One region of the Cedecea sp. Ae19-4 genome, then DNA from elsewhere that is predicted to be linked to it. Evidence: predicted binding sites of a transcription regulator. Region 1 holds the regulator's gene; each other region holds the start of a gene.
The links. Region 1 encodes Fur, which represses iron uptake genes when iron is present. Its sites were predicted from a motif close to ATAATAATGAGAACNACTATCAA; they were not measured.
Positions count from the first base shown of each region.

Region 2: the regulator Fur is predicted to act here: its motif matches at 2,028-2,050, upstream of exbB (tol-pal system-associated acyl-CoA thioesterase).
Region 3: the regulator Fur is predicted to act here: its motif matches at 2,555-2,577, upstream of AAIE02_RS01380 (TonB-dependent siderophore receptor).

Region 1 is NZ_JBCHWG010000001.1:433,167-437,767, forward strand. It holds gene chiP (chitoporin ChiP) at 240-1,646, shown strand; gene AAIE02_RS02005 (ChiQ/YbfN family lipoprotein) at 1,694-2,020, shown strand; gene fur (ferric iron uptake transcriptional regulator) at 2,115-2,561, opposite strand; gene fldA (flavodoxin FldA) at 2,841-3,371, opposite strand; gene ybfE (LexA regulated protein) at 3,551-3,829, opposite strand; gene ybfF (esterase) at 3,971-4,601, opposite strand, start outside.
Region 2 is NZ_JBCHWG010000003.1:518,604-523,204, reverse strand. It holds gene yghB (DedA family general envelope maintenance protein YghB) at 1-493, opposite strand, end outside; gene metC (cystathionine beta-lyase) at 670-1,857, opposite strand; gene exbB (tol-pal system-associated acyl-CoA thioesterase) at 2,114-2,848, shown strand; gene exbD (TonB system transport protein ExbD) at 2,855-3,280, shown strand; gene AAIE02_RS20355 (hypothetical protein) at 4,061-4,444, opposite strand; gene AAIE02_RS20350 (hypothetical protein) at 4,449-4,601, opposite strand, start outside.
Region 3 is NZ_JBCHWG010000001.1:306,389-310,989, reverse strand. It holds gene AAIE02_RS01390 (YbdD/YjiX family protein) at 1-40, opposite strand, end outside; gene cstA (pyruvate/proton symporter CstA) at 182-2,287, opposite strand; gene AAIE02_RS01380 (TonB-dependent siderophore receptor) at 2,679-4,601, shown strand, end outside.

The DNA of each region.
Region 1 (4,601 bases):
ATAATCTGCTGCGCAATTTTGTTACAAATGCACATAGATTATGTGCTCTCTGTCATACTCCAGGAAATCTCTGATACAAAGTCATTGATAATTCGCGTCGCGAAAAATAGTCTATGAGCAGCAGTAATGCGGGTGTGTTAGGCAAAAACCGCTTTTAGCCGTCAGGCAATTTTACTTTTTTTCGTCATTGGCGCTTTTCACGTCAGACGATGATTTTTACGTCAAAGAGGAATTTAACTATGCGTACGTTTAGTGGCAAACGTAGTGCGCTTGCTCTTGCTATTGCAAGCGTTACCGCTCTTTCAGGTTTTGTCGTGGCTCCGCAGGCTAGCGCCGCGGGCTTTGTTGATGACTCCACGCTGACCGGCGGCATCTATTACTGGCAGCGTGAACGTGACCGTAAAGACGTCTCCGACGGTAAGTACAAAACTAACCTGTCGCACTCAACCTGGAACGCCAACCTCGACTTCCAGTCTGGCTATGCGGCCGATATGTTTGGTTTTGATATTGCCGCTTTCACCGCCATTGAAATGGCCGAAGACAGCGCCAGCGGTCACCCGAACGAAATCGCATTCTCCTCTAAAAATAAAACCTACGACGAAGACTACTCCGGCGATAAAGGTGGCATCAGCCTTTATAAAGCGGCGGCCAAATTCAAATACGGCCCGGTTTGGGCTCGCGCAGGTTACATTCAGCCAACCGGTCAAACGCTGTTAGCACCACACTGGAGCTTCATGCCTGGTACTTATCAGGGGGCTGAAGCGGGAGCCGCATTTGACTACGGTGATGCCGGTGCGCTGAGCTTCTCCTACATGTGGACTAACGAGTACAAGGCGCCATGGCACCTTGAAACCGACAAGTTCTACCAGAACGATAAAAAGACCAAAGTTGACTATCTGCACTCCATCGGCGCGAAGTATGACTTCAAAAACGATCTGATTCTGGAAGCCGCATTCGGTCAGGCTCAGGGCTTTGTTGATCAGTACTTTGCTAAAGCCAGCTACAAATTCGACGTTGCAGGCAGCCCGCTGAGCACCAGCTACCAGTTCTACGGCACCCGTGATAAAGCCGCGAACAACACCATCAATGATATCTACGATGGCACCGCATGGCTCCAGGCGCTGACATTTGGCTATAAAATTGGCCAGGTCGACCTGCGTCTGGAAGGGACCATGGTGAAGGCAGAAGGCCAGCAGGGTTACTTCCTGCAGCGTATGACGCCAACCTACGCGTCTTCCAACGGTCGTCTGGATGTGTGGTGGGATAACCGCTCTGACTTCAACGCCAACGGTGAAAAAGCCGTGTTCTTCGGTGCAATGTATGACCTGAGCAACTGGAACCTGCCGGGTTGGGCAGTGGGTGCTTCTTACGTTTATGCATGGGACGCAAAACCATCTACATGGGCGCTTGATGCTTCCGGTAACCGCCAGGATCTCGCTTCCAACAAGATCAAAGAGTCTTCTTACAGCCTCGACGCCATGTATACCGTACAGGAAGGCCGTGCGAAAGGCACGCTGTTCAAACTGCACTTCACTCAGTACGACAACCACTCCGACATCCCAAGCTGGGGCGGTGGGTACGGCAACATCTTCCAGGATGAGCGTGACGTGAAATTCATCGTGATTGCTCCGTTCACCATCTTCTGATGTGAAACCGGGCGCGCAAGCGCCCGTTTTTTTATAAGGAACCGAACATGAAAAAGATTCTGCTGATTACCGCCGCTGTATTCACGCTGTCTGCCTGCGTTCAACCTCCTGCACCTCCGGAAGATTCACGCCTGAAGCAGGCCTATAGCGCCTGTATCAATACGGCGGAAGGCAATCCGGATAAAATTGAAGCCTGCCAAAGCGTGCTGAACGTACTGCGCCAGGAAAAACAGCATAAAGCGTTTGTTGAGAAAGAAACGGTGAACGTGCTGGATTACCAGAAATGTATCCAGGCAAGAAAGAGCGGCAATGATGAAGCCGCGAAGGTACGCTGCGATAAGATTTGGCAGGAGATTCGCGCCAATAACAGCTGATAGCCTTTTTCAGTCAATAAAAAAACCGGCAAGGGAAACCTGCCGGTTTTTGCTTTTAAACGCCACCGAAGCAGCGTTTGTTAATGCGGATTACTTATTTAGGATCGTGGGCCGTGTCGTCTTCGCGGCAGTCACCTTCAGCACAGTGTCCGTACAGATAGAGGCTGTGGTTAGTCAGGCGGATGCCGTGGCGAGTGGCAATTTCACGCTGGCGGGATTCAATAGAATCATCGCTGAACTCGATCACTTTACCGCAGTCGAGGCAGATCAGGTGGTCGTGGTGATGCTGCTGGGTCAACTCAAAAACGGACTTGCCGCCTTCAAAATTATGGCGGGTCACGATCCCTGCATCATCAAACTGGTTCAGCACGCGATAGACGGTCGCCAGGCCGATTTCTTCGCCCATGTCGATCAGACGTTTATATAAGTCTTCCGCGCTGACGTGATGATTTACCGGCTCTTGCAGCACTTCGAGGATTTTTAATCGAGGAAGCGTGACTTTCAAGCCGGCCTTCTTTAATGCGGTATTGTTGTCAGTCATGCGGAAAGTGTCCTGTTGCTTAACGATTCGCTCAAACTGCAGTGAGCGTAAAGAGTAATGCGTCTCATTATAGAACTGCTACTTCTAAATGGGAACCGCAAGTATGGTGCAAAATAAGGCTGAAAAATCGTGGCGGCGTCGCCATTTACAGTAATTATCAGCCAAGCTATCAGGAAGACATTGTACAGGGATGTACGAGAAAGTTACAAACTTGTAGCAATTATTTTCATTGCTAAAAGCTATCAAGATGGCGCAAATGCTGTATTTGCGCCAGAGAAATCAGGCGTTAATGATATCCGCCAGATTCAGTTCTTCAGAAACCTGTTTAACCCACTTCTCAACGCGCTCAGCGGTCAGTTCCGGCTGGCGATCTTCATCGATGGCCAGGCCGACAAAATTGTCGTCATCCGCCAGGCCTTTGGAGGCTTCAAAGTGGTAGCCCGCGGTTGGCCAGTGGCCCACAATCGCCGCGCCGCGCGGTTCGATAATGTCGCGAATGGTGCCCAGCGCATCACAGAAGTATTCCGCGTAGTCTTCCTGGTCGCCGCAGCCGAACAGCGCCACCAGTTTACCGTTGAAATCGACTTCTTCAAGCGTAGGGAAGAAGTCATCCCAGTCACACTGGGCTTCGCCGTAGTACCAGGTCGGGATGCCGAGCAAGAGAATGTCGAAACCTTCGAGATCTTCTTTGCTGCTTTTAGCAATGTCATGCACCTCAGCAACGTCTTTACCGAGCTGTTTTTGAATCATTTTCGCGATATTTTCGGTGTTACCGGTGTCGCTGCCGAAAAAAATGCCTACGATTGCCATGAGTAAAATAACCTCTTGAAACTTAATAGTATGCTGGCCGTTCAATGCCCACGTATAGGGCAATCATAGCAGAACAGCTCCAGCAGCGGAAACAGCTATCACGCCCGGGTGCACAGTCTGCAACATGGTTTTGCTCACCCTTTTGAGATTTCAGATAACCCGCAGGGTGGCTGAAGGCGTTACCCGAGATTTTTAAGCTGCTCGAACAGCATCTCTTCGATCAGTTCGCTGCGGCTGATGTTACGGGCGTCAGCCAGCTGGTTGAGGGCATCGACCGCCTCATTGTTCAGTTTTAGCTCAACCCGCTTCAAACCACGCACTTTATCGCGCTTCAGCTGATTGCGCTTATTGATACGCAATTGCTCATCGCGCGAGAGCGGATTAGTTTTCGGCCGCCCGGGGCGACGCTCGTCCGCGAACAGATCTAATGTAGTACGGTCCGTTTGTTCTTTTGCCATGATTAGAATACTGACAGGAAATTCTGGCTGCAGGGGCAGGGTGCCGGTGCAATTAAGCGCGCCATCATACATCAGCGCGCCATTCGCGCCAACGCGTTAGCGACTTCAGCTGCCCGGTCGGTCTGTTTTTAATCAGTTTTTCTACTCTGCGTCGATATAACGGTGGATCGCCCGTAGAACGGCATCCGGTTTTTCCGCATGAACCCAATGACCCGCTCCAGCGATGACGTGAGCACGGGCCTGTGGGAACTGACTTAGCAGCGCCTCGCGGTGGCTTTCATCAACATATGGAGAATTCCCGCCGCGAATAAATAGTGCAGGATATGGCCAGGCCGGAACAGGCCGCCAGCCAACGATAGTTTCGTATTGCTGCCAAAGCACGGGCACGTTGAACTTCCACTCGCCGTCAGCAAAGGATTTCAGCAGAAACTGAATGACGCCTTCCTCAGCTACGTGGTCGCGCATGATTTGCGCCGCCTGCTGGCGAGTTTTTACGCCCGCTTCGGTGACCGCGCGAATAGCCGCGAAAATTTCGTCGTGACGGCGAACCTGATAGTTAACCGGCGCAATATCTATCATCACAATCTTATCAATACGCTGAGGGGCTATTGCGGTAAGCGCCATCACCACTTTGCCGCCCATGGAATGGCCAATAAATGTGGCCTTCTCGATGCCGTATTCGTCCAGCGTGTCCAGAACGTCCCCGGCCATTGCGGCATAGCTCATATCATCACTGCGCGGTGACAGCCCGTGATTGCGCAGATCGATCTGC
Region 2 (4,601 bases), on a different contig from region 1:
CCCACAGCAGTCCGCTTAGCCAGTTAAAGAACTGAAAACGGCGGTTGCTGAGGCCTGAAATCCCCGCCATGGTAGGCAGCAGAGTACGAACAAAGGCCAGGAAGCGGCCCGCGAGCAGCGCCAGTAAACCGTGGCGGTCAAACATTTGCGTGGCGCGCTGGTGGTACTGGGTTGGCAGCTGTTTCAGCCAGCCTTTAACCGTGCGGGTATTGCCGAGCCAGCGCCCTTGTAAATAGCTAAGCCAGCAGCCCAGACTGGCTGCGATGGTTAAAATCACCAGCGTCGGTACAAAGCCCATCACGCCTTTGGCGATCAGCGCTCCCGCGAGCAGCAACAGGCTATCGCCCGGCAAAAATGAAGCAGGAAGTAGCCCATTTTCCAGGAACAGCGTCGCAAACATAACGCAATAGACAATGCCAATCACATGGGGGTCGGCCAGCGCGGCAAAATCGTGATGCCAAAGCGCCTCGACAATATTTTGTATAACAGCCATAGGTATTCCTGTGGAACCGCTTATTGAGTTCGCCCCGAGTATTACACCCGCAACTTAGGCTCACCTTAATTTCTACACATTGTACTGCTAAAATCTTCTCGACACCTTGATCCCAGGCTCAACAAAATCCCGATAATGGCAAAAAACTGTTCCACGATTACCGATAAACGGATTTTTTAGGCAATACGCTGGAAACCCGCTTCCAGATCCACCATCAGATCGTCCACGTTTTCCAGGCCAATATGAAGGCGAACCAGGGTGCCGCTAAAGTCGACGCCGCCTGCCGGGCGGATCTCCGCCAGCTCATCGGGCTGATTAGCGAGAATAAGCGATTCATAGCCGCCCCAGGAATAGGCCATGCTGAAATACTCGAAATGATTGAGGTACTGTTCATACTCTTCATCACTCAGCCGCTTTTTCAGCACAAATGAGAACAGCCCGCTGCTGCCCGTAAAGTCACGTTTCCAGTATTCATGCCCTTTGCTGCCGGGCAGCGCTGGATGATTCACGCGCTCAACCTGCGGATGCTGTGCCAGCCATTCGGCGACTTTTAAGCTGCTTTCTTGATGCTGACGCAGGCGAACACCCAGGGTCCGAATACCGCGGCTGGTCATATACGCGGTGTCTGCATCCAGCATTTGCCCCATCAGATAGGCATTCTCGCGCAGCTGATCCCAGCATCGGGCATTGGATACCGCGGTGCCAACCATCGCATCCGAATGGCCAATTAAATATTTGGTTCCCGCCTGAATGGAGATGTCGATGCCGAACTCCAGCGCTTTAAACAGCACGCCAGCCGCCCAGGTATTGTCGATCATGATGATAGCGTCGGGGGCAACGCGCCTTACCGCTGCGACAATCACCGGAATATCGTGGACTTCCATCGTAATGGAACCGGGGGATTCCAGAAAAACGACTTTGGTATTCGGCTGAATCAGGCTGGCAATATCGGCACCAATCTCCGGCGCGAACCAGCCAGTGCTAACCCCAAGCTTTGAGAGAATTTTGGTACAGAAATCCTGCGTTGGTTCATAGGCCGTTTCGGTCACCAGAACGTGATCGCCCTGTTCAACAAAGGCCAGAATTGTATTAGCCACCGCGGCGGCGCCGCAGGGAAAGAGGGCACAGCCCGCGCCGCCCTCAAGTTCACACATCGCTTCCTGCAACGAGAAATGGGTCAGCGTGCCGCGACGGCCATAGAACAGCTCGCCCTTAGCGCGGTTAGCGGTGGCCTGCTTTTTGGCCTCAACGCTTTCAAAGACGAGGGAGGAGGCGCGCTGAATCACGCTGTTAACCGAACCCTGAGTAAACTTCTTGCTGCGCCCGGCGTTGACCAGCGCCGTTTCGATGTGTTTTTCCGCCATTTCCGCTTCCCCGTCTAACCATCTGGATGTCTGGACGTAAATTAACACAGAATGGGCAAAGGGCATCATGGCGTTTTCTCAGGTTGGCGAAAAAAGTCATCATTTCGCCAGGTGGGCGCTTTTCCTGCGTAAGCGCAAGGAATGCTTCAACAATTTCCGGCAGTCTGCAAATACTAATGAGAACGACTATCAATTCGATAGTTTTTTGATATATTAGTCTCAGTTTTGACATTTATTTCTCGCTGGAGCGTAAGACGTGACGAGTAATCTGATGCAGACGGATCTGTCCGTTTGGGGCATGTATCAACATGCTGACATCGTAGTGAAGATCGTGATGATTGGCCTGATTCTGGCCTCTGTTGTCACCTGGGCCATCTTTTTCAGTAAGAGCGTGGAGCTGATCACCCAGAAACGTCGCCTCAAGCGAGAGCAGCAGCAGCTGGCTAACGTGCGCTCCCTGAACGAAGCGAGCAGTGTGGCAGAAGCCTTTGACAGTAAAAGCCTGAGCACGCTGTTAATCAACGAAGCCCAGAACGAACTGGAACTTTCAGCCGGCGTGGAAGATAACGAAGGCATTAAAGATCGTACCGGCTTCCGCCTTGAGCGCCGCGTGGCCGCCGTTGGGCGTCACATGGGGCGCGGTAACGGCTTCCTGGCCACCATCGGTGCGATTTCACCGTTCGTCGGCCTGTTCGGTACCGTTTGGGGCATCATGAACAGCTTCATCGGTATCGCTCAATCCCAGACCACTAACCTGGCGGTCGTTGCCCCGGGCATCGCAGAAGCGCTGCTGGCGACGGCAATCGGCCTGGTTGCTGCCATCCCGGCGGTGGTTATCTATAACATCTTCGCGCGTATGATCGGCAGCTACAAAGCCAGCCTCAGCGACGTTGCCGCGCAGGTTCTGCTGCTGCAAAGCCGCGATCTGGACCTGGATGGTACCGCTCAGCCGCGTCCGGTGCGTAATACCCAGCAACTGCGAGTAGGTTAATGCCCCATGGCAATGCGTCTGAACGAAAACCTCGATGACAATGGTGAAATGCACGAAATCAACGTTACGCCGTTTATCGACGTGATGTTGGTGCTGCTGATCATCTTCATGGTGGCGGCGCCGCTGGCAACGGTGGACGTGAAGGTTAACCTTCCGGCCTCCAGCAGTGAACCACAGCCACGCCCTGAGAAGCCGGTTTATCTGTCGGTAAAAGCCGATCATTCGATGTTTATCGGTAATGACCCGGTAACCAAAGAGTCGATGGTCAATGCGCTGATTGCCGCAACCGAAGGGAAAAAAGACACCACCATTTTCTTCCGCGCGGACAAAACGGTGGACTACGAAACGCTGATGGACGTGATGGATACGCTGCACCAGGCAGGGTATTTGAAGATTGGCCTGGTCGGCCAGGAAGTCACGAAAGCGAAGTAAGTGGGCATGACCCTCATCACGGCCCTCTTCCTCTTGGGAGAGGGTGAAAACAACTCAAGTTTATTCTCTCCGTAGTTGTTACGTTCACCCGTAAATCTGTTTCCCCTGCGCGTTCAGAGCACGGTGAACGTGTCCGGGGGATAACGCCATCCCCCGAACAGCCCCGGCGCCCGGCGAGCTCATCGCCGCTGAAGCGGTAAACCCACCGGCTATCACCCAAACATTCGGGGTCGTTCGCGATTCGTTCCTGACGATCGCTCTCTTTCGCTGTTCCCGACAGATCAACCCCGCCTGAGTTGGGTCATCACCGGGGGCGATGAGAGCCGGGGACAAGGGCGTGGCGGTGTGACTTGCAGCGACTGTTGCGTTCAGCGTTGCTTTGAGCTTAAAGCGAGGCTCGGTTCCGGCTTAAATCGCCTCCGTTTTCTCTCCGACTGGCCAGGGTCCGGACGCCGGGAGCGGCCGGAGGCTGAGAGCGTCGGGAGCGCATCTCAGCTGACCCAGGACTGGGAGATAAAACGGAGGTCTGCCGCTTCAGCGGTCGATTTATTTGGCCGGGAGTCCGGGGTATCGGGGGAGTGACGGTGACTCCACCGAGTCGTTCACAAGTTTGGGGGCTGCATATAAAGCTGTGCTTGAGGTGAACGGAACCTTAGCTGAACCTTCATATAGCTTATTTGTGACTAACAGACAGCCAAAGAGAGAAATCGTTAAATTTTATTACTCTTTATATTCCCTCGCCCCACTGGGGAGAGGGCCTGGGAAAGGGGCAAACCCCACTCACAGCGTAGAACTTTTCCACGTCTTCTCTGCAAGACCACGGGTCATCGACAGCGTCTGGGCTTCCTGCTCCTTCAGGCGCTGATAATGCCCTTCCAGCCGCTTAAGAATCTGCTCTTTAAGCTTCGGATGATGGCTGAGGATCTCTTCCAGCACCGCCCCATACACCTCTTCTTTGGCGCGCCACGGGAAGATTTCACGGCGGTTCATCCACTTCAGATCGATAAGCGCCGAAGTAATATCCGTAACTTCCTGCGTATTACGGGTGATATTTTCATTCTTAAGGCGAACCAGAATCGCTATATTTTTACTTAACGTAAATTCATGGTCTTTATTTTCATCAGCGCTAATTAACAAGGGCTGTTTTTTTAGAGGTTCTGCCATAGCACTACTCCTCAATTGAATAGCATAATGGCCAGGGTTTTTCTTGGGTCATTTGATTAACCCAAATTTCCTGCTCCTTGCTACCCACCCAGGCGGTTTTGTCTTCGATAAGCATCTGCAAATCGGCGGCACTAATAAGTTCTTTTTCAACCAGTTC
Region 3 (4,601 bases), 130 kb from region 1:
GACCGAGGTATTTCCCGGCTTTGGCTAGACTATCGAACATGGTACCTCCAGTGGGTTGCCCCTCGCCCCGGCCCTCTCCCCAAAGGGCAGAGGGGAAAAGATAAAAAAATGCGCCCTTCTCCGCTCAGAGCTAAGGTAAACCCCAATTTATCCCCTCTCCCTTTCAGGGAGAGGGTAAAAATCAATGTACGCTCTTCGCCTGCGCCACGATCTGTTCGTAATTATCAGGCATCGGCTCATACGGCGTTTCGCTCGACGTCGGTTGCTCAGACTTCAGCGCCTTAAGCGCAGTTTTCAGCGAGAACCAGCCGAGCACCACAACCACCACCATAAAGAAGATGGTCAGCCCCGCATCCAGGCGGTTGTTAAACACCAACTGGCTGAGCTGCGACTGCGTGTACTGCGCCGGAATATTACCGCTGTCGATCATCGCCTGGAACTTATTGGCGATGGCGAGGAAGCCCACTTTTGCATCCGAGCTGAACGCTTTCTGCCAGCCTGCGGTTAACGTGCACACCAGCAGCCAGGCGGTCGGCATCAGCGCCACCCAGGCATAGCGCTGCTTCTTCATTTTGAACAGCACAACGGCGCACAGCATCAGCGCCATGCCCGCCAGCATCTGGTTGGCGATACCGAACAGCGGCCACAGCGTGTTAATGCCGCCCAGCGGATCGACCACGCCCTGATGCAGGAAGTAACCCCAGGCGAGCACACAAAGCCCGGTGGCAAGCAGGTTGGCCGGCAGCGAGTCCGTCCGTTTCAGTCCCGGAGAGATTACGCCCAGCAGATCCTGCAGCATAAAACGTGCCGCACGAGTCCCGGCATCCACCGCCGTCAGGATAAACAGCGCTTCAAACAGAATGGCAAAGTGGTACCAGAACGAGACGTCCATCAGCCCGCCGAGCGCGCCGTGCAGAATATACGCCATGCCAACGGCCAGCGTTGGTGCCCCACCGGCGCGGGAGATGATGCTCTGTTCGCCCACTTCGTTGGCAATGTTGGTCAGCGTTTCCGGAGTGATATGGAAGCCCCACCCGCTCACCACCTGCGCGGCAGAAGCGACAACATCCGCCGTGCCAGCAGGCGCCAATACAGCCATCGGGCTGTTCATCGCGAAGTACACGCCCGGATCGATGATACAGGCTGCCACCAGCGCCATGATCGCTACGAAGGACTCCATCAACATGCCGCCGTAGCCAATGAAGCAGGCCTGATTTTCGTTCGCCAGCATTTTTGGCGTGGTGCCGGAAGCAATCAGCGCGTGGAAGCCGGAAACGGCCCCACAGGCGATGGTGATAAACAGGAACGGGAACAGATCCCCACTCCAGACCGGGCCGGTGCCATCAATGAATTTTGTTAATGATGGCATTTGCAGCGTCGGACGCATGATCAAAATGCCGATAGCCAGCCCGATGATGGTGCCGATTTTCAGGAAGGTGGAGAGGTAATCACGCGGGGCCAGCAGCAGCCACACCGGCAGCACCGAGGCCACAAAACCGTACCCTACCAGCATCCAGGTGAGCTGCACGCCCGTAAAATCAAAGTACGGCGCCCAGGTCGGGCTCTCCGCTACCCAGCCGCCGGAAATAATGGCAAACACCAGCATCACCAGGCCAATCACCGACACTTCGCCGATACGCCCAGGGCGCAAATAGCGAATGTAGACGCCCATAAACAGCGCCAGCGGGATGGTGAAGGCCACGGTGTAAGTCCCCCACGGGCTGTGGGTTAACGCCTTCACCACGATCATTGCCAGCACGGCCAGGATAATCACCATGATCATAAAGCAGGCGACCAGTGCGATAACCCCCGCAGTGTTGCCCATTTCTTCTTTAGCTAACTCCCCCAGCGAACGCCCGTTGCGACGCGTGGAGACAAACAACACCATAAAGTCCTGCACGGCGCCCGCCAGTACCACGCCTGCCAGCAGCCAAAGCATGCCCGGCAGGTAACCCATTTGCGCGGCAAGCACCGGTCCCACCAGCGGCCCCGCCCCGGCGATGGCGGCAAAGTGGTGGCCAAACAGCACTTTTTTATCCGTTGGGACGTAATCAAGGCCGTCATTGTTTCGCACGGCCGGCGTCATGCGCGTGGCATCCACCGTTAGCACGCGTTTAGCGATAAACAAACCGTAGTAACGATAGGCAATCAGGTAGATACAAACTGAGGCAATAACAATCCACAGCGCATTTATCTGTTCACCGCGATTCAGTGCGATGTAGCCGAGGGCGAATGCGCCGATCAAAGCGAGCACGACCCAGACGAGGTGTTTCCCAAATCTATCCATCAATTTTGTCCGTTTTCTAAGTGGATACCGAGAGTTGTTACATTTTGTTTCTAGCCTGGAATAGAGATTCTCACAATCGGAAGGGGGCAAAACACGGGGCATTTACCTCAGTTTGTTAATGAGATCACCTAAATATGTATCGGAACCGTAACAGCAGAAGGTCAATTGTGGAGCATCAGGTTAATGAATGATTGATACGGGGAGTAATAACCCAGGCTGATTAATTAGCGGCTTTAATAGATTGCAAAAATGCAATTGATAAAGACATTGATAATTGTTTTCATTTGCAATAGCGTGTTTCCGCACTTTCAACTCCAGGCACTTTTGCCGCGTCCTTCCTCGTTTGGGAAAGGAACTTAAGGGACGCAGGCGGTGACACTCAGGATAAATAATGAACAATACATTATCGTACTCCCTCGCCACACTGGTGAGTCTGGGCCTCTACGGCACCGCTTTTTCAGCGGCAGCAGCAGAGGTAACCCCCGCTGAAAACGAAGACACGCTCGTCGTCACCGCAGCCCAGCAAACGCTGCAGGCACCCGGCGTGTCGGTGATTACTTCCGACGAATTAAAGAAGCACCCGGTCGCGCGCGATGTCTCTGAAATCATTCGCACCATGCCGGGAGTTAACCTGACCGGCAACTCCACCAGCGGGCAGCGCGGCAACGGCCGCCAGATCGACATTCGCGGTATGGGGCCAGAAAACACGCTGATCCTGGTTGACGGTAAACCCGTCACCAGCCGCAATTCAGTGCGCCTGGGCTGGCGCGGCGAGCGTGATACCCGCGGCGATGCCTCCTGGGTTCCACCGGAAATGATCGAACGCATTGAGGTCCTGCGCGGCCCGGCAGCAGCCCGCTACGGCAATGGGGCGGCTGGCGGCGTGGTGAACATCATCACCAAACGCAGCAGCAACGAATTCCACGGCAGCTGGAACACCTATTTCAATGCCCCGGAGCACAAAGATGAAGGCGCAACGAAACGCACCAACTTCAGCCTGACCGGGCCGCTCGGTGACGACGTGAGTTTCCGCCTCTACGGCAACCTCGATAAAACGCAGGCGGACGCCTGGGACATCAACCAGGGGCACCAGTCACTGCGCACCGGGTCTTACGCCAACACGCTGCCAGCGGGCCGAGAAGGCGTTATCCATAAAGACCTGAACGGAATGATCCGCTGGGAATTTGCCCCGATGCAGGCGCTGGAGTTTGAAACCGGCTACAGTCGCCAGGGGAATCTCTATTCAGGTGATACACAGAATACGAATACCAGCCAGTTGGTGAAGGACAACTACGGCAAAGAGACCAATCGTCTCTACCGCCAGACCTATTCCGTGACCTGGACCGGCGGCTGGGATAACGGCGTCACCACCAACACTTATGCGCAATACGAACACACCCGTAACTCGCGCATGAATGAGGGCCTGGCGGGCGGCACGGAGGGGATTTTCTCCAACAACCAGTTCTCAGATATCGATCTCAGCGATGTCATGCTGCACAGCGAAGCAAGCATTCCGTTTACCCTGTTGGTGAATCAAAACCTCACCGTCGGTAGCGAATGGAATCAGCAGCGCATGAAAGACGGTACCTCCAACACCCAGTCGTTAAGCGAAGGCGGGCCGATTCCGGGGCTCTCATCCACCGGCCGAAGCCCTTATTCCAAAGCGGAGATCTTCTCTCTGTTTGCCGAAAACAATATGGAGCTAACCAGCAGCACCATGCTGACACCGGGTCTTCGGTTCGATCATCACTCCATCGTGGGGGATAACTGGAGCCCGTCGCTGAATCTGAGCCAGGAATTGGTGGAAGACTTGACGCTGAAGCTCGGTATTGCCCGGGCTTATAAAGCGCCAAGTCTGTATCAGACCAACCCGAACTACATCCTTTACAGCCGCGGTCAGGGCTGTGCGGCCAGCGGCGGGGCGTGTTATCTGATGGGGAATGAGGATCTGAAAGCCGAAACCAGCGTCAACAAAGAAATTGGCCTGGAGTTCAAGCGTGACGGCTATCAGGCCGGGATCACCTGGTTCCGGAACGACTATCGCAACAAAATTGAATCCGGCTATTCACCTATTGCCTCTAACAGCAAGAAAACCGACATCTACCAGTGGGGCAACGTGCCTAAAGCGGTGGTGGAAGGTCTTGAAGGTACGATTAATCTGCCGCTGACGGAGACCGTAAGCTGGAATAACAACCTGACTTACATGCTGCAAAGTAAAAATAAGGAAACCGGCGATCGCCTGTCGATCATCCCTGAATACACGCTTAACTCCACGCTTAGCTGGCAGGTTCGCCCGGACATTTCGCTGCAAAGC